3 regions of the Herbaspirillum sp. 1130 genome follow, and region 1 is predicted to be linked to each of the others. Evidence: predicted binding sites of a transcription regulator. Region 1 holds the regulator's gene; each other region holds the start of a gene.
The links. The regulator sigma-54, encoded in region 1, starts transcription at its own class of promoters, with help from an activator protein. The targets are predictions, from matches to a motif close to TGGCANGNAANCTGCTTT.

Region 1 (6,411 bases):
GCAGCTGGATGGCCTTGCCGGAAAAGCCGCATTGGGGGAACTGTGCAGTGCCCTTCATGAACAGCACCACGGGGTTTTGGGTCACGGTTTCTTTGATCCAGGATTGGACGTCGCTCATGGCTGTGCCTTTAAAAATGGGATTGCCCGACATTATAGGGAAAAGCCGGCGGGCGCGTTGAAATCGCCTGCATGCGGGTGGCCTGTCTGAACGGGCAAAAAATTGCATCGAGGAAATTATTTATATCGTATGCAAATTCTTGTGTTGAAGATGAGGGTGCCGTGAAGACATTCAAGCCGTCCCTTGCCTCATCGTCAGCAGCGGCGGTGGAAAAGTTGCTTTACGCAATGATTTATATCTTTTCCACAGGCTTGGCCAGTTCGGCGGCCGGAAATGAAAAAGGGCGCTTGCGCGCCCCTTCCTCATGAAATCCGGCTGGCTTTCTCAGCAGCCTTGCGGCTGCGAGGCAGCTTGCCGAGGGTGTCCTGGCTTATGCCGCTCCGGCCACCGCATCCTCCGGCGTTTCGTCCGGCAGGCGCTTGGCCATGGAGTGATGCTCCTGCAACTTGTCCTTGTGCTTGATGACCTGGCGATCGAGCTTGTCGATCAGCGTGTCAATGGCAGCGTAGAGGTCGTGTGCGATGCTTTCCGCATGTAGATCCTTCCCCTTGATGTGGACGTTGATTTCCGCTTTTTGGCGCTTTTCCTTTTCTGTGAGTTTATCTACGCTCAGGATCACGCTGACGTCGATCACGTTGTCGAAATGGCGCTTGATACGCGAGAGCTTGCTTTGCACGTATTCCCGGATGGCGGGGGTCAGTTCGAGGTGGTGTCCACTGATGGTCAGATTCATACAAGACTCCTATCGTGAAGTCACTGGAGGTTCGTGCAATCGATCCTGCTGCAGCTGTACCACGGGCACGGTCTTCGTGTCGGATGGCGCGGGCATCAGTAGGATGCTTGCCTGAACACAGCAACGGTACTGCAGAAAAACTGAGGAAAAACTCAGAGGGACTTGCGGAGATTGACCGGCGGAATCTTCAACACTTCGCGGTATTTGGCGACTGTGCGTCGCGCGACCACCATGCCTTGTTCTGCCAGCATATCCGCAATCTTGCTATCGGATAATGGGGTCTGCGGGTTCTCGGCTCCTATCAACTGTTTGATCAGCGCCCGTATCGCGGTGGAGGAAGCTTCACCTCCGGTTTCAGTCGCGACATGGCTACCGAAGAAGTATTTCAACTCAAACATTCCATGCGGAGTGAGCATGTATTTCTGAGTCGTCACGCGAGAGATGGTGCTCTCGTGTAGACCCAGTGTATCAGCAATTTCACGCAGCACAAGGGGGCGCATGGCCACTGCCCCATGTGAAAAGAAGTTTCTTTGACGTTCCACAATAGCCTGCGCGACGCGCAAAATTGTATCGAAACGTTGCCGCATGTTCTTGATGAGCCACTTGGCTTCCTGCAACTGCGACGACAGCGAACCTTCTCCCTTGGCTTGCTTCAATGCACTGGCATACATCGCATTGACGCGCAGCTTGGGCATGACCTCATGGTTGAGCATGACCTGCCAGCCGTTCTTTGTCTGCTTGACAATCACGTCCGGCACCACATAGTCCGAGGCATCACGCGCGAATTCCGCACCCGGATGCGGACGGCACTGGCGGATCACGGCCTGCGCTTCACGCAGGTCTTCGTCATCGCAATCCAGTGCCTTCTTGATCTTGTTGAAATCGCGCTGGGCAAACAGCGGCAGGTAATCCTCCACGATCCTCAGCGCCAGCTTGCGCGTCACGAAGGGAATCTTGGGCAGGCGGCGGATCTGCAGGGCCAGGCATTCGCCGGCACTGCGCGCACCGACACCCGCCGGGTCCAGGCTCTGCAGCAGCTTGAGCGAAATCGACAGCTCTTCCATGTCGATGCCCAGCTCTTCGGGCAGGCGCGCGTGGATGTCTTCCAGCGGCTCTTCCAGATAGCCGCTCTCGTCCAGCGCATCGGTGAGCAGTTCCAGCAGCGCACGATCACGCAGGGTGCGTGCGGTCACGCGGATCTGTTCCAGCAGGTGTTCGCGCAGGGTCAGTTCGTGCGCTTCGAGTTGCGGGCGGGCATCATCATCGTCTGGCGACTTGCCGCTGCGCGCGACGTCGTCGAAGCTCCAGTCGGCATCCCCCGTGACACCGGCTTCCGGCGCGTTGTCCTGGTAGTCGAAGCTGGAATCGCCATCGCTGGCGGCCGGGGCCGCTTCGCCGCTGCCTTCGTGACTGGTTTCGGCAACGCCGCTGGAGGGCGAACTGGAGACCGCGCCATCGGCCAGCAGACGTACCGAATTGTCGAGCGCGTCGTCGAGGCGTTCCAGCAGGGGATTATCGGAGAGGATCTGTTCCAGTTCCTGGTGCAGTTCCAGCGTCGACAGTTGCAACAGTCTGATCGACTGCTGCAGTTGCGGCGTCAATGCGAGGTGCTGCGAGGTACGTAACTGGAGCGACTGTTTCATCTGTCTTTCTGAAAGCGGCGTGGCCCGCTGGTTGCTCTGCCGGTCGTTGCGTATTGCGTATTGCGTATTGCTTGTTGCGTATTACGTGATGTGCACTCTGTATTTCTTCAAGCGTATCGGGCAAGCCGACTGCACCGCTTACATGCGGAAATGCTCGCCCAGATACACGCGGCGCACCGACTCGTTGGCGATGATCTCTTCCGGATTGCCGCTGGCCAGCACCGTGCCCTGGTTGATGATGTAGGCGCGATCACAGATGCCCAGCGTTTCGCGCACGTTGTGGTCGGTGATCAGCACGCCGATGCCGCGTTCCTTCAGGAAGCGCACGATGCGCTGGATCTCGATCACGGCAATCGGGTCGATACCGGCGAACGGTTCATCCAGCAGCACGAAGCGCGGATCGGTGGCCAGTGCGCGGGCGATCTCGACGCGCCGGCGTTCACCGCCCGAGAGCGACAGCGCCTGGCTTTCGCGCAGCTTCTCGATCTGCAGTTCGTGCAGCAGGTTGTTGAGGCGGCCTTCGATTTCATCGCGCGAGAGCGGCTTGCCCTCTTCCTGGCGCAGTTCCAGCACGGCGCGGATATTGTCTTCCACCGTCAGCTTGCGGAATACCGACGCTTCCTGCGGCAGGTAGGACAAGCCCATGGTGGCACGCTTGTGGATCGGCATGCGCGAAATGGACGCGCCATCGAGGTCGATCTCGCCACCATCGGAGGGCACCAGCCCCACGATCATGTAGAACGAAGTGGTCTTGCCGGCACCATTCGGGCCGAGCAGGCCGACCACCTCGCCGCTGCGCAATTCCATCGAGACATCGCGCACCACCTGGCGCGCGCCATAACTTTTCTTCAGGCCGCGAACGACCAGCGAGCTGGCTATCATTGTCACTGGTCCTTTCCGCTGTCGCGACGCGTTGCAGGCTGCGCAGCGTTGTTCTTGCCCGCGGGCTGGGCCGGCGCGGTGCTGCCTGCCGGCGGCGGATTCTTGGGCTGGATCACCGCAGTGATGCGGCCTGCGCCCGGCTTGCTCTCGCCGGTGGCGGTGTTGTTCACGGAATAGAATTCGGCGCGGCTGTCATAGGAGATGAATTCGCCGTTGACTTCATCGGTGATGCGATCGCCGTCCATGCGCTGGATGTGCGCGCGCTGGAACAGCTTGGAGATTTCGGTCTGCTCCGAATACTCGATGCGCTCGGCCTGGCCTTCGATCCACAGGTTGGGACCGCCGTCACGCTTCTGGCGGAAGTTGGCCAGCGCGCCCGGGGCCGCATACAGCACCGCATTTTCATAACCGTACTGGTCGGTCGTCAATACCACGCGGCCGGCCTTGATGATCAGCGTGCCGCGGGTCATGACCACGTTGCCGGTAAAGGTCTTCACCTGGCGCACGTCATCGTAGACCATCTGGTCTGCCTCGATGTTGGTCGGCTTGGTGGAGTCCGCCTTCTCGGCGTTGGCCACGCCGCACACGGCAGCCAGCATCAGCATCGGCAGTAAGAATGAGCGTTTCATTGGGTTCCTGTCTGATCGGTTCTTGGCGTTTTTATCCCGGAGTCATCCGGCTTAGCGTTTCTTCGGAGTGGGCTCGTAATAGCCGCGGACATTGCCGAACAGCTGCACCACCTGGGTCGCATTGTTGGCCACCATGCCCACGCCGTTCAGGCGCGTGGTGCCCATGGTCATGGCCACCGGCTTGTCGGTCTTGACGATTTCATCGTCAGGCAACAGCAGCAGGTATTCCGACACCAGGTGCATCTGCTCGCGGCCCTTGTAGGGCGCGCGGATGGCGTTGGCGTTGCCGTACATGTGGATCTGCGTCTGGTCGTCGGTGACGCGCGCGGTATCCGAGTAAAGCTCCATCGGTGCCTGGTTCTGGTCCAGGTTGTGCACCACCGGCTTGGTGATCTCGAAGGAGTCATCCGTGGGGTAGTGCACCATCTTCGTTCCCGCAACGTCATAGCGCGGCAGACCGGTCGGGCCCATGCGCACGTAGTTGAAGTTTTCCAGGTAGTAGTCGGGTTTGCCACGCGGACGCTGCGCCGGTTGCTGGTCACCCGCGGCCCGCATGGCCTGCATCACCCAGAAGCTGCCCAGGGCACCGGCGATCAGGATCACCAGAATCACCGCCAGGCGGATGCGCTCGGCGTTGCGTTCTCCGCTGCGCCCGCTCATGCCAGGTACGGCGCGAGGGCCGCCTCGTAGTTGCCTTGTGCTGCCAGCACCAGGTCGCAGATCTCGCGCACGGCACCATGGCCGCCGCTGGCCTGGGTCACGTAGTCGCTGCGCGACTTCACCTCGCGATGGCCGTTGGCCACGCAGGCCTTGAATCCGACGCGGGTCAGTACCGGCAGGTCGATGATGTCGTCGCCCAGGTAGCCGCAATCCTGCGGCGTCAACTGCACCTGCTGCAGCAGCTGTTCGAAGGCCTGGCGCTTGTCGTGGATGCCCTGGAATACATGGGCGATGCCGAGATCGCGCGCACGGCGCAGCACATAGGGCGACTGGCGCGCGGTGATGATGGCGGCAGCGGTGCCGTATTGCTGCATCATCTTGATGCCGTGGCCATCGAGCGCGTTGAAGCGCTTGAAGGCCTCGCCGTCCTCGCCGTAGAACAGGCCGCCATCGGTGAGCACGCCATCCACGTCGAAGATCATCAGGCGGATCGTTGCCGCCTTGGCGAGCGCGGCAGCGGGCAGGGTGCTGGCGAAGGCTGGCGCGTTCATCAGATCACCTTGGCGCGAGTGAGATCGTGGATGTGCAGCGCGCCCGTGAGCACGCCGGCCGCATCGGTAACCAGCAGCTGGTTGATGCGGAATTGTTCCATCAATTGCACGGCATCCACGGCCAGCTGGTCCTGGTTGACGGTCTGCGGATTGGCATGCATGACGTCGGCGATGTAAAACTTGGAAAAGTCCTGGCCACGCTCCAGCAAGCGGCGCAGGTCGCCGTCGGTGAAGACGCCGACCGGGCGGAACTGCTCATCCACCACGGCGGTCATGGCCATGCCCTTGCGGGTGATTTCCATCAGCGCTGCCGACAGCGACACGTCCGGGCGCACGGCGGGAATCGCCTCGCCGCTGCGCATCACGTCGCGCACGTGGGTCAGCAGGCGGCGGCCCAGTGCACCACCGGGATGGGAGCGCGCAAAATCTTCCTCGACGAAGCCGCGCGCATCCAGCAGCGACACCGCCAGCGCGTCGCCCATGGCCAGCGTGGCCGTGGTGCTGGCGGTCGGGGCCAGGTTGAGGGTACAGGCTTCCTGCGCCACGCCCACGTTGAGGTGGACGGCGGACAGCTTGGCCAGAGTGGACTGGTCATTGCCGGTCATGGCGATGATCACCGCACCCATGCGCTTGACGATGGGCACGATGGCCAGCAGCTCGGCCGTTTCACCGGAATTGGAAATGGCAATGAAGACATCGCGCGCCGTCACCATGCCCAGGTCGCCGTGCGCGGCTTCGGCCGGATGCATGAACAGCGAGGGGGTGCCGGTAGAGGCCAGGGTGGCGGCGATCTTGCGGCCGACATGGCCGGACTTGCCGATCCCCGAGACCACCGCACGTCCCTCGCATTGCAGCAAGGTCTGCACGGCAAGTGCCAGGGGGTCGGCGCTGTCGTCGCGCAGGCGGTCTTTCAGGGCCAGGATGGCATCGGCTTCGATCTGCAGGGTCTGGCGTGCCAGTGCGATGGCACGGCGGGCAGCCCCGGCCGAAAAAGATGCAGGCGTGGTTTTGTCATCGGTTACACTCATAACCGAAGTATAAACGAATTAGCAAAGCAAAAAACTTGCCAGATGTAAGGGAATGCTGCCGGATTTGACGTGATATGCAGCGTTGCATCGCGCCGCAGCACCGCTGCCACGGGGGATTTCCGGCCATCGCCGGGATGGGGCATGGCATCGCAGCAGGCGCGGAGGGC
Region 2 (6,411 bases), on a different contig from region 1:
CAGGGCAGCAGTGCCGTTGGCTTCCAGACCGGAGCCGGCGTTGAAGCCGAACCAGCCGAACCACAGCAGCGAGGCACCGACCATGGTCAGGGTCAGGCTATGCGGCTTGAAGGCTTCCTTGCCGAAACCGATACGCTTGCCGATCACGTAGGAACCCACCAGGCCGGCGATGGCGGCATTGATGTGCACCACGGTGCCACCAGCGTAATCCAGCGCGCCCTTCTGGAACAGCCAGCCCGAGATGGCGGTCGCCTTTTCGGCGGCGGCGGTATCGGTGAAGGCGTCCGGACCCGGCCAGAACCAGACCATGTGGGCCATCGGCAGGTAGGAGAAGGTGAACCACAGGATCGAGAACAGGATCACGGCGGAGAACTTCACGCGCTCGGCGAAGGCACCGATGATCAGCGCCACGGTGATGGCGGCAAAGGCACCCTGGAAGGCGACAAAGACCAGTTCCGGAATGACCACGCCCTTGCTGAAGGTAGCGGTGTTGGAGTCACCGGTCAGGCCGTGCAGGAACAGGCGATCAAAGCCGCCGAAGAAGGCGCTGCCCTCGGTGAACGCGATGCTGTAGCCGTAGACGAACCACAGGATGTAGATCAACGAGAAGATCATGAAGCACTGCATCAGCACCGACAGCATGTTCTTGCTGCGCACCAGGCCGCCGTAGAACAGGCCCAGGCCCGGCAGGGTCATCAGGATGACGAAAGCGGTACACACCAGCATCCAGGCAGTGTCGCCCTTGTTGGGGACCGGAGCCGGAGCAGCAGCGGCCGCGGCCGGCGCTGCAGGGGCAGCGGCAGCCGGGGCAGCTGCTTCAGCCTTGGGCGCAGCCGGAGCGGCAGCGGCCGGGGCAGCGGCGGTGGCCGCTGCAGCTTCAGGCTTGGGCGCGTCCTGCGCCTGGGCCGGAGCGGTAAAACCTACCGCCAACAACAGCGCGCCAATGGCGAGCGCGCCGGAAAACATTTTCTTCATGCTCATTAGAATTCCCCTTTTTTACAGAGCGTCTTTACCGGTCTCGCCGGTACGGATACGGATCACGTCCAGCAAGTCCTGGACGAAGATCTTGCCGTCGCCGATCTTGCCGGTGCGGGCGGCGGTCTCGATGGCTTCCAGGGCGCGTTCGACGATGGCGTCGTCCACGGCGGCCTCGATCTTGGTCTTGGGCAGGAAATCCACCACATACTCGGCACCGCGATACAGCTCGGTATGGCCTTTCTGACGACCGAAGCCCTTGACTTCAGTCACGGTGATGCCTTGCACACCGATGGCCGAGAGGGCTTCACGCACCTCATCCAGCTTGAACGGTTTGATGATCGCAGTGATCAGTTTCATACGAACCTCTTGTTAGAAAGTTTTGCTGATGGAGAAGACGAAGCCGTTCTTGCCGACGTTCTTGGCGCCATCCGATGCCGGGGTGGTGGTCACGCCGTCCTTCAGGTCGGTACCGACGTAGGCCAGGCCCAGGGTGATGCCGGCTGCCTCGTCGAAGGTCTTGGACAGGCCGATCTTCCAGTCGGTGTAGCTGAAGTCGTTGGGGTTGCCGCGCACGCTCTGGTGACCGACGTGCAGACCCAGCATCACGCCGTAGTAGGTCTCGATGTTGGCACCCAGGTCGAAGTACTGGCTGTACTTGCTGTTGACGGCGCCGAACAGGTTGGTCAGCGATTGCGAATACTTGAAGTAAGCCGGACCGTAGCCGACCTGGCCATACAGTTCGAAGGTGTTGGCGTTCTTGGCACCGCTGTTGGCCAGGGTGTTGCCCGGGTAGTAGTAGTACAGGCCGCCGACGTCATAGGTGAAGCCGCCGCCGATGTCGCCGCGCTTGCCGCCGTAGATGTCCCACTCGACGTCACCCTTGGTGTCGGTACCGGTCAGGGTGCCCGCGTCCTTGATCCACTTGATGTTGGTCAGCCAGGTCCCGGCGTAGAGGCCGGTCGGGTTGTGCGTGTAGTCAGCGCCAACCTGCAGGGCCGGATCAAAGCGGGTCTGGGTCAGGCCACGATAGCGGTAGTCGCTCACCACGGCAGCGTTGAAGCTCAGTTCATTGTCCGGCTTGGCGTCTTCTGCGCGGGCCACGGTAGAAACGAAGGATGCGGCGATGGCTGTTGCAAGAATCAGTTTCTTCATGACTTTCCCTCTGGTTTATGTTTTAACAATAAAGTCGGTTTTTTTGTCTTTGCCCAGACTCATTAGCAGGAGCCGTGCCATGTCCGTTCGGCAAGGCAGACTTGTCTTTTTGCGTGAAACCAGAGATTTGCAACGATTTTTTTCGAGATCAGCTTCAAAATAGTGCATGCGCCACCCAAATGCACGCTGCTGGTGCGATATTGATGGTTTTTTATTAATCCTGCATCAAACGCGGCGAACACATTTTGGTGCGCGGGTGGCGGGCGAAGCAAAGATCACCAAGTCGGAGCATTTCCTGCAGGAAAATTCACTGCATTTCAGCGCGTTTTCTGCCCGTTTTGAAGCGCTAGCCGGCACCTGTTGGCAAAAATGCGGTCTCAGCGGGACATCCCGGTAGGAGGATGGGCGGGAAACCGCTAAACTTGCAGTACAGCTATCTGCCAAGGAGATCCGACATGGACAAGCCCCCATTTTTTGAAGACCTGCAATCCAAGATCAACAAGGCGATCGAGAACTCTCCGGCCAAGGACATCGAGAAGAACGTCAAGGCCATGCTGAGTCAGGGTTTTGCCAAACTGGACCTGGTCACGCGCGAGGAATTCGACGTCCAGGCCCAGGTACTGGCCAAGACCCGTGCCCGCCTGGAGGCGCTGGAAGCGCGTGTTGCCGAGCTTGAGGCTCAGCAAAAACAGAATCCATGACCCTGGCCCGGACACTTTTCTCTTTCCCTCCCCCTTCCCTTCTTTCTGCTGACCAGCTGCCGGGTTCATCGCGATGAGCCTGGCAGTCTTGCGCAGCCGCGCCCTGGCCGGCATGAGCGCCCCGCCAGTGACGGTCGAGGTGCATCTGGCCAATGGCTTGCCGGCCTTCACCATCGTCGGACTCCCCGAGGCCGAGGTGAAGGAAGCCAAGGACCGCGTCCGGGCGGCGCTGCAAAACGCCCGGTTTGAATTCCCCGCCCGCCGCATTACCGTCAACCTGGCCCCCGCCGACCTGCCCAAGGACTCCGGTCGCTTCGACCTGCCCATCGCCCTGGGCATCCTCGCCGCCTCCGAACAGATGCCTGCGGATCGTCTGGACGACCACGAATATGCCGGCGAACTGTCGCTGTCGGGCCAGCTGCTGCCCATTCGCGGCGCGCTGGCCATGACCTGCGCCATGCAGCGCGAGCAGCAGCAGGATGGCCACCGGCGCAGCTTCATCCTGCCGGCCGCCAATGCCGACGAAGCCGCACTGCTGCCCGAGGCGCAAATCCTCCCGGCGACCTCCTTGCTAGAGGTCTGCACCCACTTCAGCACGCGCGATCCCGCCGCCCGGCTGCAGCGGCACCATCCGCAGCCGGTCGGCAAGCGGGCGGCCTATCCGGATTTCAGCGATATCAAGGGGCAATTGCAGGCGCGGCGCGCCATGGAAGTGGCCGCGGCGGGCCAGCACAGCCTGCTGCTGGTCGGCCCGCCCGGTGCCGGCAAGTCGATGCTGGCGACCCGCTTTCCCGGGATCCTGCCGCCGATGACGCAGGACGAAGCGCTGGAATCCGCCGCAGTGCAATCCTTGAGCGGCAGTTTCGACATCGCGCGCTGGCGGCAGCGGCCTTATCGGGCGCCGCACCACACCGCCTCCGCCGTGGCACTGGTCGGCGGCGGCAGTTCGCCCAGGCCGGGTGAAATCTCGCTGGCACATCATGGGGTCCTGTTCCTGGACGAGATCGCCGAATATCCCCGCAGCGTGCTGGATGTGCTGCGCCAGCCGATGGAGTCCGGCCACATCGTGATCTCGCGGGCGGCGCGGCAGGCGCAATTCCCGGCACGATTCCAGTTGATCGCGGCCATGAATCCCTGTCCGTGCGGACAGTATGGCGACAGCCAAGGCCGCTGCCGCTGCACGCCGGAACTGGTCAAGCGCTACCAGGCGCGCTTGTCCGGCCCGCTGCTGGACCGCATCGACATGCAACTGCACGTCAACGCCCTGAGCCCCGCCGAACTGGCCGTCCAGCAGCCGGGTGAAACCAGCGCCGCCATCGCGGAACGGGTCGCGCGCGCGTTTGAACGACAGCGCCAGCGCCAGGGCAAACCCAACAGCCAGCTGGGGGGTAGCGAAATCGACCGGCACTGCCAGCACGATGTGGCGGCGGCCCAACTGCTGCAAGCCGCCATGCTGCGGCTGAACTGGTCGGCGCGGGCCTATCACCGGGTGCTGAAACTGGCGCGCACCATCGCCGATCTGGCGGAGTCCGATGTAATCACACAGGCGCATGTGGCCGAGGCAGTGCAATACCGGCGGATGCTGGCCGGTAATTGAGCGGCAACGGATCTGTCCCGGCAGACAAGAGCGTTCCCCTGTTGCGCCATGCAAGAGGACCGTCTGTATCTTCTCCCTCGGCCGGCCGGGCTTTAGCCTTGCAATTCACACGGCATCGACTGCCGCCCCCACCTGCCGACCGAAAGAGGATCATCGCCATGCCCACTGTCTCCACCCTGCTGGCCTTCGCCGCCCTCTGCCTGGGCATGGTGCTCACCCCCGGCCCCAACATGCTTTATCTGGTCTCGCGTTCGGTCTGCCAGGGCCGCAAGGCCGGGTTGATCTCGCTGGCCGGAATCGCGCTGGGGCTGGTGTTCTACATGCTCTGTACCGCGCTGGGCATCAGCGCCCTGCTGATGACCCTGCCGCTGGCCTACGACGCGCTGCGCCTGGCGGGAGCGCTCTACCTGCTCTACCTGGCCTGGCAAGCCCTCAAGCCAGGCGGCCGATCGCCGTTTGCCCTGCGCACCCCGCCCCCGGACAGCCCCCGCAAACTCTTCAGCATGGGTCTGCTGACCAGCCTGCTCAATCCCAAGATCGCCGTGATGTATCTGTCGCTGCTACCGCAATTCATCCAGCCCGAGCACGGCAGCGTACTGCTCCAGTCCTTCGCCCTGGGCCTGACGCAGATCGTGGTCGGCGTCAGCATGAACGCCGTGATCACCTTCTCTGCGGCTTCCATCTCGGCCCTGCTGGCTGGCCGTCCACACTGGCAACGCCTGCAGCGCTGGCTGATGGGCAGCGTGCTGGCCGGACTGGCCGTCCATATGCTGATCCAGCGCCGCTGACCCTCCCCCGCCTCACTTCCCGACGTAACGATGCGCTCACCGGGAGCGCATCGTTACGTCGCCTTCTCCCTCGCCTGCCTGCGCAAAGGCGCCAAAGCCGATGACATTCAGTCAACGCAAGCCTCGAACGGCGACGAGAACTCCCCCTTTTCATTCCCTCGGATTCAACTTCTGCTCGCATAAGCCGGGAACAGAAATCGTCATTGCGTTGCCTAAGGTGAGCTTCGCCCGATACAACAAATAACAAATCAGAATCGACAACAAGGACGATCCCCCATGCCCTCTTCCCTCCCCGACGACCGTGCGGCAGGTGCCGCATGATCAGCATCTATCAACTCAAACCCCGCTTTCAGGCACTCTTGCGGCCGATGGTGCGTGCCCTGGCCGAGGCCGGCGTGACGGCCAATGCGGTCACCGTGCTGGCCATGCTGGTCTCGCTGGCACTGGGCGCGCTGCTGTTCGTGGCCGGGCCGCAGCGGCCGGCGCTGTTCCTGCTGCTGCCGCTGTGGATGTTCCTGCGCATGGCCTTCAATGCCGTGGATGGCATGCTGGCGCGTGAATTCGGCCAGCAGTCGGCGCTGGGGGCCTATCTCAACGAGCTGACCGACGTCGTCTCCGATGCCGCCCTGTACCTGCCCTTTGCGCTGGTGGCCCCATTTGGCTGGGCCAGCGTGGGCGGAGTGATCTTCCTGTCGGCGGTGTCGGAGATGACCGGGGCGCTCGGCCCCATGGTCGGTGCGCCGCGCCAGTACGACGGCCCCATGGGCAAGAGCGACCGCGCCTTCCTGTTCGGCGCGCTGGGCTTGTGGCTGGGACTGGCCGGCAGCCTCCCGGGCTGGATCTTCTGGGTGCTGCCGCTGGCTGTCGCCGCCATCCTCCTCAATATCGTCAACCGCATCCGCAGCGGCCTGCGCGCCGCCCCCCACCCATGACACGATCCTGCCAGGAACACCAGTTCACCACCCACGACGGCCAATCCCTGTTCTATCGCCGCTGGCCGGCCACCGGCCCGCAGCGGCGCGGCGCTGTCGTCATGTTCCATCGCGGCCACGAGCACGGCGGGCGCATGGAGCATCTGGTCGATGAACTCGGCCTCTCCGATTTCGATTTCTATGCCTGGGATGCGCGCGGCCATGGCCGTTCGCCCGGCCCGCGTGGCTATTCCCCGAGCTTTGCGCACTCGGTGCGGGACGTG
Region 3 (6,411 bases), on a different contig from region 1:
CGCTGGATCGCCTGCGGCCAGGCCAACTACGAGAGCGAGGAGAGCAGCGCCATCGTGCAAGATCACCAGCCGCTGCAGGCGGGCCAATTGTCAGTGGATGCACCGATTGCCGGCAACCTGTGGCAGGTCAAGGTCAGCCCCGGCCAGCGTGTGGCGCAGGGTGAGCTGCTGATGATCCTGGAGTCGATGAAGATGGAAATCAACATCACCGCGCCTGAAGCGGGCATCGTCGCCGAAGTGCGGGTGCAGCCGGGTAGTCCGGTGCGCGCGGGACAGTGCGTGCTGGTCATGGAAAACACTGAAGAGGAGGCCGCATGATCCATTCCTTTGACCTGCGCATCGATGCGCTCACGGCGGCCTATCGTGATGGCAGCCTGTCGCCGCGCGCCGTGATCGGCCGCCTGCGTGAGAGTGCCATCGCGCTCAACCCGCAATACCGGCTCTACATCCACCTGTTGAGCGAGGAGGAAACCGAGCCCTACCTGCAGGCACTGGAAGGGCAATCCCCGCACAGCCTGCCCCTGTATGGCGTGCCGTTCTCGATCAAGGACAACATCGACCTGGCCGGCATCCCCACTACGGCCGCCTGTCCGGCCTTCAGCTACGTGCCGCGCGAGAGCGCCACGCTGGTGGCGCAGCTCATCGCACTGGGCGCGATCCCCGTGGGCAAATGCAATCTGGATCAGTTCGCCACCGGCCTCAACGGCACGCGTTCGCCCTATGGCGCTTGCCGCAACAGCGTGCATCCGGATTATCCTTCCGGCGGTTCATCCTCCGGCTCGTCGCTGGCGGTGGCATTGGGCTTGAGCAGTTTTGCACTGGGCACCGATACCGCCGGCAGTGGCCGCGTTCCCGCCGCCCTGAACAATCTGGTCGGGTTGAAGGCGACCAAGGGTTTGCTCTCCACCGCCGGCGTGGTCCCCGCCTGCCGCACGCTGGATTGCGTGACCTTCTTCACTGCCACGGCGGCCGAGGCCAGCCACCTGCTGGCGCTTTGCACGCAGGCCATGCAGCCCGATGAGCGCGATGAATACAGCCGCGCCAACCTGCCGCAGAACGATGCAGCGGCCTTCCAGCCACCGCGCAAAGGCTTGCGCGTGGGGGTGCCGCGCCAGCTGGAATTCCTCGGCTGCAGCGAGAGTCCGGTCCTGTTCGTGGAGGCGCTGGAGCAGATGGAGGCCATCGGCGGCGTGCCCGTGACCATCGATTTCACTCCCTTCCTGGAGGCAGCGCGTCTGCTCTACGAAGGGCCGTGGGTAGCAGAACGCTACAGCACCATCGAGGCACTGCTGCAGGAACAGCCTCAGGAAATCCTGCCGGTGATTCGCGACGTGCTGCGCAAGGCGCCGCAGTTCAGTGCCGTCGATACCTTCCGCGCGCAATATCGCCTGCAGCAACTGAAGGCCGAATGCGACCGCATCCTGGCCACCGTCGATTGCGTGGTGACGCCGGCCTATCCGCGCCCGGTGACGCTGGAAGAATTGCGCGAGCAGCCGGTGCAGCGCAATTCGGACCTGGGCTGGTACACCAACTTCATGAACATGCTGGATTACGCCGCAGTGGCCACGCCCATGAATTTCATGAAGAACGGCCTGCCCTGGGGCATCACGGTATTCGGTCCGGCCTTCAGCGACCAGAGGCTGCTGGGTGTGGCCGATGCCCTGCAGCGCGCCCATGGGAGGCCGCTGGCCGGGCAGCGTCACATCGAAAGCCGGCTGCTGGCTGCTTGAAAGAGCGAGGGCAGGGACGCCGGATCAGGCGTCCGGCAGGATCTCGGTCAGCGACAGGATCGCCTGCGCCACTTCGGCAATGCGCCGGTTCTGGTTCATCGCATGCTTGCGCAGCAGGCGATAGGCGGCCTCTTCGTTGAGACCCTGCTTCATCATCAGCACGCCCTTGGCGCGTTCGATGAGCTTGCGTTCTTCCAGGCTCTCGCGCACGGTGGCCAGTTCCTGGGTCAGGTTCTGCAGGCGTTCGGACTGGGTGCGCAGGATGTCGACGATGGATTGGGTCAGGTGCGGGCCCACGCCCGCGCTCAGCGAGCCGTCCGGCAACGGCTGGCCATCCAGGCCGGAGGCGAAGGCCGTCAGCGAGGCCAGCGGATCACGGTCATCGGCCTGCGTGAAGAACTGGCCCTGATGGTCCAGGTCCTTCTGCAATTCGCGGATCTTGTCCTGGCATTGCGACTGCACGTATTGCGCGAGATGGATCTCGACCCGATGCAGGCCATCCATGCGGGTGGAGCAGCACTGATACCAGGCATCGGCCAGCTCGGGATCCAGCGGCCGGCCGTGGGCGGTGAGCAGCTTGCGGCGCAGGCGTTCCAGATCGGCCAGTGGCAGCGTGGCCTGCATGGCGCTCCATTCATTGCGGAAGCCTTCGGCGAAGGATTCGAAACGGCGCAGGGCCTGTTCCTGCATCTCGATCTGGGTCTCGATGGTCTGTTCCTGTTCGCGCGTGATCTTGCCCGTGACGAAGGCGGCAGCTCCGGCGGCCCGTTCGCGGCCGGCAAATTCCTTGCCTTGCATCAGGTTGAACAGCGCCACCAGCAACCGCGAAATCTGCGGATCCACCGCCACGTCAGCGGCTTCGAATACCAGCGCCAGCAAGGCACCCACTACGGTCTTGAAACGCTCGTAGCTGGCCGCCGGGGTGCAGGCCAGTGCGGCCACATCGGCGCGCAGCTTGGGCAGCCCGTCCAGCGCATGCAGGGCGAAGGCGATGCGGGTGTAGAGGCGAGCGCCGTTGGAGAGGGCGTTGTCGGGGACGGTGGAGCCGAGCCAGGTGTCGAACTCGCACTGGGCCGCCTGGCTGGCGGCCACGCGCTCCCGCCAGGCCTGCGCATCCCGCTCGCCGCGCGAACCGAGATAGATGTTGGAGAGGCCGCGTTCCTGCTGCAGGCAATGGATGAGCTTGCCCACGGTCAGTACCAGCTGGCAGGTGTGTGCCAGGCGTTGCAGTTCTTCCGCTTCGCAGCGGCGGGCGGTGATCAGGTAGTTCAGGACTTGGCTCATGGCGGGCAGGGCTAAGAATCACAATGGCTGGCCGCATCGCGAGCAAGATTCGTGCGATGCATGGATGTCCCGGATTGTAATGGAATCGCCCCGCCCGGCGCTTCCCCTGCCAGCGCTAGCGGGCGATATACCACTCGTAGCGATGATTCCACGCCACGAACAGGTTCATCGTGATGGCGCCGACCAGCGAATAGCACACGCGATCCATCGGCAGGAACAGCGCCGCCGTCGCAAACAGCGCCAGGTCGAAACCCATGAGCAGCCAGCCGGCCTTGAAGCCGGTGCGCTCTTGCACATAGGTAGCCAGGATGCTCATGCCGCCGCAGCTGGCCTGGTGGCGGAACAGGCCGATCAGGCCAATGCCCACGCACAGGCCGGCCAGCACGGCACCTACGGCGGGATCGAGGTGGCTGTAGCTGATGTAGTTGCCAGCCACGTTGGTCAGGACCGACACGGCGGTGACGGCCGCCAGCGTGCGCCAGGTGAAGGCCGCCCCATGCGCAGGGCGGCCAGCAGGTAGAAGGGCAGGTTGATGAGGGTAAAGGCCATGCCGAAGCTGATCCCGGTGGCATAGGTCACCAGGAAGGCCACGCCGGCGATCTGGCCGATGATCAGGCCCAGGCTGTGCAGCATGGACATGCCGAAGGCGATCATCACCACCCCGAAGAGCTGGCCCTGCAGGTTGTCGATCCAGCTGTGGCGCACGGCCGGGGTGGCAGGAGGCGTTGCGCGCGCAGCAGGCGCGGAGGCAATCGGCGAGGAGGGCGAGGAATCCGCAGTGGAAGTCGTCATGGCAATACCAATCATCAATCGTGGATAACGAACGCGTCACGTCAATGGCCAGGCCGGCGGGTAAGCTGACCCAGTCATCAGTGTGCAGCTGCCTTCAATCGCCGACAGCCGCCGCAGGTGCGCATGGTAAAGGATTTGTTGCAGTGCGGCGACCGCCGGATGAGGCGGCGCGGCGCTGCTGCAACACTTCTCGGCTAGCAGGAAATGTGCCAATGCAAAAAAGAACAGCAAGGCAGCAGGATTCACCTTGCTGGTGCAAGGAATTGGCCGCAGGAGGGAAGGTGACGGGTCTTTGGCGCGTTGGCATTCATCTGCGCTACAGATCAATCCACTTGCGTTCATCGATCGGGCGCATGAGTCTCACCGCACAGGCAACGTGGATCGGGCCAGCGCACTCTGCGTGGCCCGAAGAAGGAGGGAGAAAGCGATCAGGGCACTGATGTGGCACCCCTGATCGCCTGCAGCGGCTAGGCCAGGTGCGTGCGGAAGAAGCTGGTCAGCTTGTCGAAGGGAATCAGGTCGACACGGTCGTACAGGTCCACATGCACGGCCCCCGGGATGATCACCAGTTCCTTGGGCTCGGCGGCGGCGGCGAAGGCGGTTTCGCTGAAGTAGCGCGAGTGTGCCTTCTCGCCATGGATCAGCAACAGCGGGCGCGGAGAGATTTCCTTGATGTAGCTGAGGATGGGCATGTTCATGAAGGACAGCGGCATGGTCCTGGTCCACGAGGCATTCGAATTCACCGAGCGCGGATGGAAGCCGCGCGGGGTGCGGTAGTAGTCGTGATACTGCACCAGGAATGGCGGCTCGCCGCCCTTGAGCTGGTTCATGACCGGACCATGTTCCGGCGTGCCGCGCTCGGCATCCTTCCAGCGTTGCTGGCCGAGCTGCTCCAGCAGCTCCGTGCGCTGGGCCAGCGTGACGCTGTCGTTGTAGCCGCGCGAGAGCACGCGTGTCATGTCGTACATGGTGCTGGCAACCACCGCCTTGACGCGCTTGTCTACAGCGGCCGCATTGAGGGCCATGCCACCCCAGCCGCAGACGCCGATCATGCCGATACGCTGGCGATCGACATGGGGCAGCAGGCCGATGAAGTCGACGGCGGCGCTGAAGTCTTCGGTATTGATGTCGGGCGAGGCGACATTGCGCGGCTCGCCGCCGCTCTCGCCGGTGAAAGAGGGATCGAAGGCCAGCGTGACGAAGCCGCGTTCGGCCATGGTCTGGGCGTACAGTCCGGAGGATTGCTCCTTGACGGCGCCGAATGGCCCGCTCACCACGATGGCGGCGATGCGCCCGCTGATGTTTTTCGGTTCATAGAGATCGCCTGCGAGCACGATCCCGTAGCGGTTGCGGAAGCTGACCTTGCGGTGCTCGACCTTGTCGCTGCGCGCGAAGGTTTTGTCCCACAGGGTGCCGTCAGCGCTGAACGGCAGCGCAGTAGTTTGCCTGGATTGGGCGTTGGCAGTGGTCATGAAGGTGGTTCCCAGGGCGGCAAGGCCGGCGCCAGCTGCCTTGAGCATGCCGCGGCGGCTCACGGTGGACGGCTCCGGACGGAGCGGGTTTTCTGCGGATTGGGTCGGTTCGTTCATTGCATTTCCGGTCAATGGCCCCCCGGGACGCCAAGGGGGAAAGGAAGTTCATATCGGCGCGCAACCCACCAGCCGCCGGGCAGAGGCTCGGCGGCTGTCGTCCTGGTGGATACGGACCATGCGCCGTGATGTGCCCCGGGCGGTCAGGGGGGAACCTCTCCGGGACAGAACAAAGTCTGTCAGGGGACCGCAGGACTGACTAGCTAATCAATGCTTAATTACCTTATTAGCCTGGCTAATGGATAGAGGTGTGTGTTCGCCTGCAGCTGTGACGACCACCCCATCGGAGTGGCCATGCGTGCGCTGTTCAGAGCGCCATGCTCCACACCTTGGCATGCCGGCCTGCGCCGTAGTAATCCATCATCATTCCGTGGCTGGCATCGAAGAGATGGTCGTAAAAACCCCAGCTGGCGCGATAGCGCGGCCCGCTGTTGACCACCAATGTGGTGGCCCCGGCCGCACGGGCCTCATCGCAGGCGGCTTGCAAAAGCGCACGGCCGATTCCCCGTCCGCGCATGGCGTCGCGATGCACGAAGACATTGAGCAATTCGAGCGCGCTCCCTTGCCCAGGCGTATCCAGTGCGAGATGGCTGCTGATGCGCGCATCCGGACCCGACAGCGCCATGCAGCCCAGCGCGACGCCCTGCGCATCACGCGCCACCAAGTAGCTGCGGTAGCGTCCATCAGCATCCCGCTCGCCGTTCATGCTTTGCCGGATGGCGGCGATCTCGGCCTCGACCACGCTGCCATCGTGCAGATCGCGGACATGCTGGCGCAGGATCGTATCGAGTGCGGGAAGGTCGGCGTGCTCCAGCCAGCGTATGACGCCAGCTTCAGGTGCATGCGCTGCGGTGGCGTCTGCAGGCCGGGGATGCTCGTAAAGGATGTCCCATTCTCCCTCGCCGGCCTGCACGAAGCCGTGGCGCTGATAGAAGGCATTGGCAGGGCTGTCGCGCAGTGCGGCCAGTTGCACGCTGCAGCCATGGCGGCGGGCATCGGCCAGGATGCGCCTGAGG

Region 2: a site for sigma-54 is predicted at 2,193-2,210, ahead of JOD78_RS26390 (TorF family putative porin). Genes of this name have one in related genera too.
Region 3: a site for sigma-54 is predicted at 3,054-3,071, ahead of JOD78_RS23185 (nitrate regulatory protein). Genes of this name have one in related genera too.

The regions. Positions count from the first base shown of each region.
Region 1 is NZ_JAFICQ010000008.1:105,861-112,271, reverse strand. It holds gene grxD (Grx4 family monothiol glutaredoxin) at 1-118, opposite strand, end outside; gene JOD78_RS27330 (hypothetical protein) at 280-426, shown strand; gene raiA (ribosome-associated translation inhibitor RaiA) at 489-851, opposite strand; gene JOD78_RS27320 (RNA polymerase factor sigma-54) at 1,004-2,494, opposite strand; gene lptB (LPS export ABC transporter ATP-binding protein) at 2,633-3,376, opposite strand; gene lptA (lipopolysaccharide transport periplasmic protein LptA) at 3,379-4,005, opposite strand; gene lptC (LPS export ABC transporter periplasmic protein LptC) at 4,057-4,665, opposite strand; gene JOD78_RS27300 (HAD family hydrolase) at 4,662-5,216, opposite strand; gene JOD78_RS27295 (KpsF/GutQ family sugar-phosphate isomerase) at 5,216-6,244, opposite strand; gene JOD78_RS27290 (hypothetical protein) at 6,241-6,411, opposite strand, start outside.
Region 2 is NZ_JAFICQ010000007.1:183,889-190,299, reverse strand. It holds gene amt (ammonium transporter) at 1-981, opposite strand, end outside; gene JOD78_RS26395 (P-II family nitrogen regulator) at 997-1,335, opposite strand; gene JOD78_RS26390 (TorF family putative porin) at 1,348-2,130, opposite strand; gene JOD78_RS26385 (hypothetical protein) at 2,297-2,527, shown strand; gene JOD78_RS26380 (accessory factor UbiK family protein) at 2,586-2,831, shown strand; gene JOD78_RS26375 (YifB family Mg chelatase-like AAA ATPase) at 2,905-4,428, shown strand; gene JOD78_RS26370 (LysE family translocator) at 4,587-5,216, shown strand; gene JOD78_RS26365 (CDP-alcohol phosphatidyltransferase family protein) at 5,534-6,148, shown strand; gene JOD78_RS26360 (bifunctional alpha/beta hydrolase/class I SAM-dependent methyltransferase) at 6,145-6,411, shown strand, end outside.
Region 3 is NZ_JAFICQ010000005.1:376,498-382,908, forward strand. It holds gene uca (urea carboxylase) at 1-318, shown strand, start outside; gene atzF (allophanate hydrolase) at 315-1,730, shown strand; gene JOD78_RS23185 (nitrate regulatory protein) at 1,755-3,014, opposite strand; gene JOD78_RS28090 (YitT family protein) at 3,130-3,468, opposite strand; gene JOD78_RS28095 (YitT family protein) at 3,456-3,806, opposite strand; gene JOD78_RS23195 (alpha/beta hydrolase) at 4,274-5,395, opposite strand; gene JOD78_RS23200 (GNAT family N-acetyltransferase) at 5,703-6,411, opposite strand, start outside.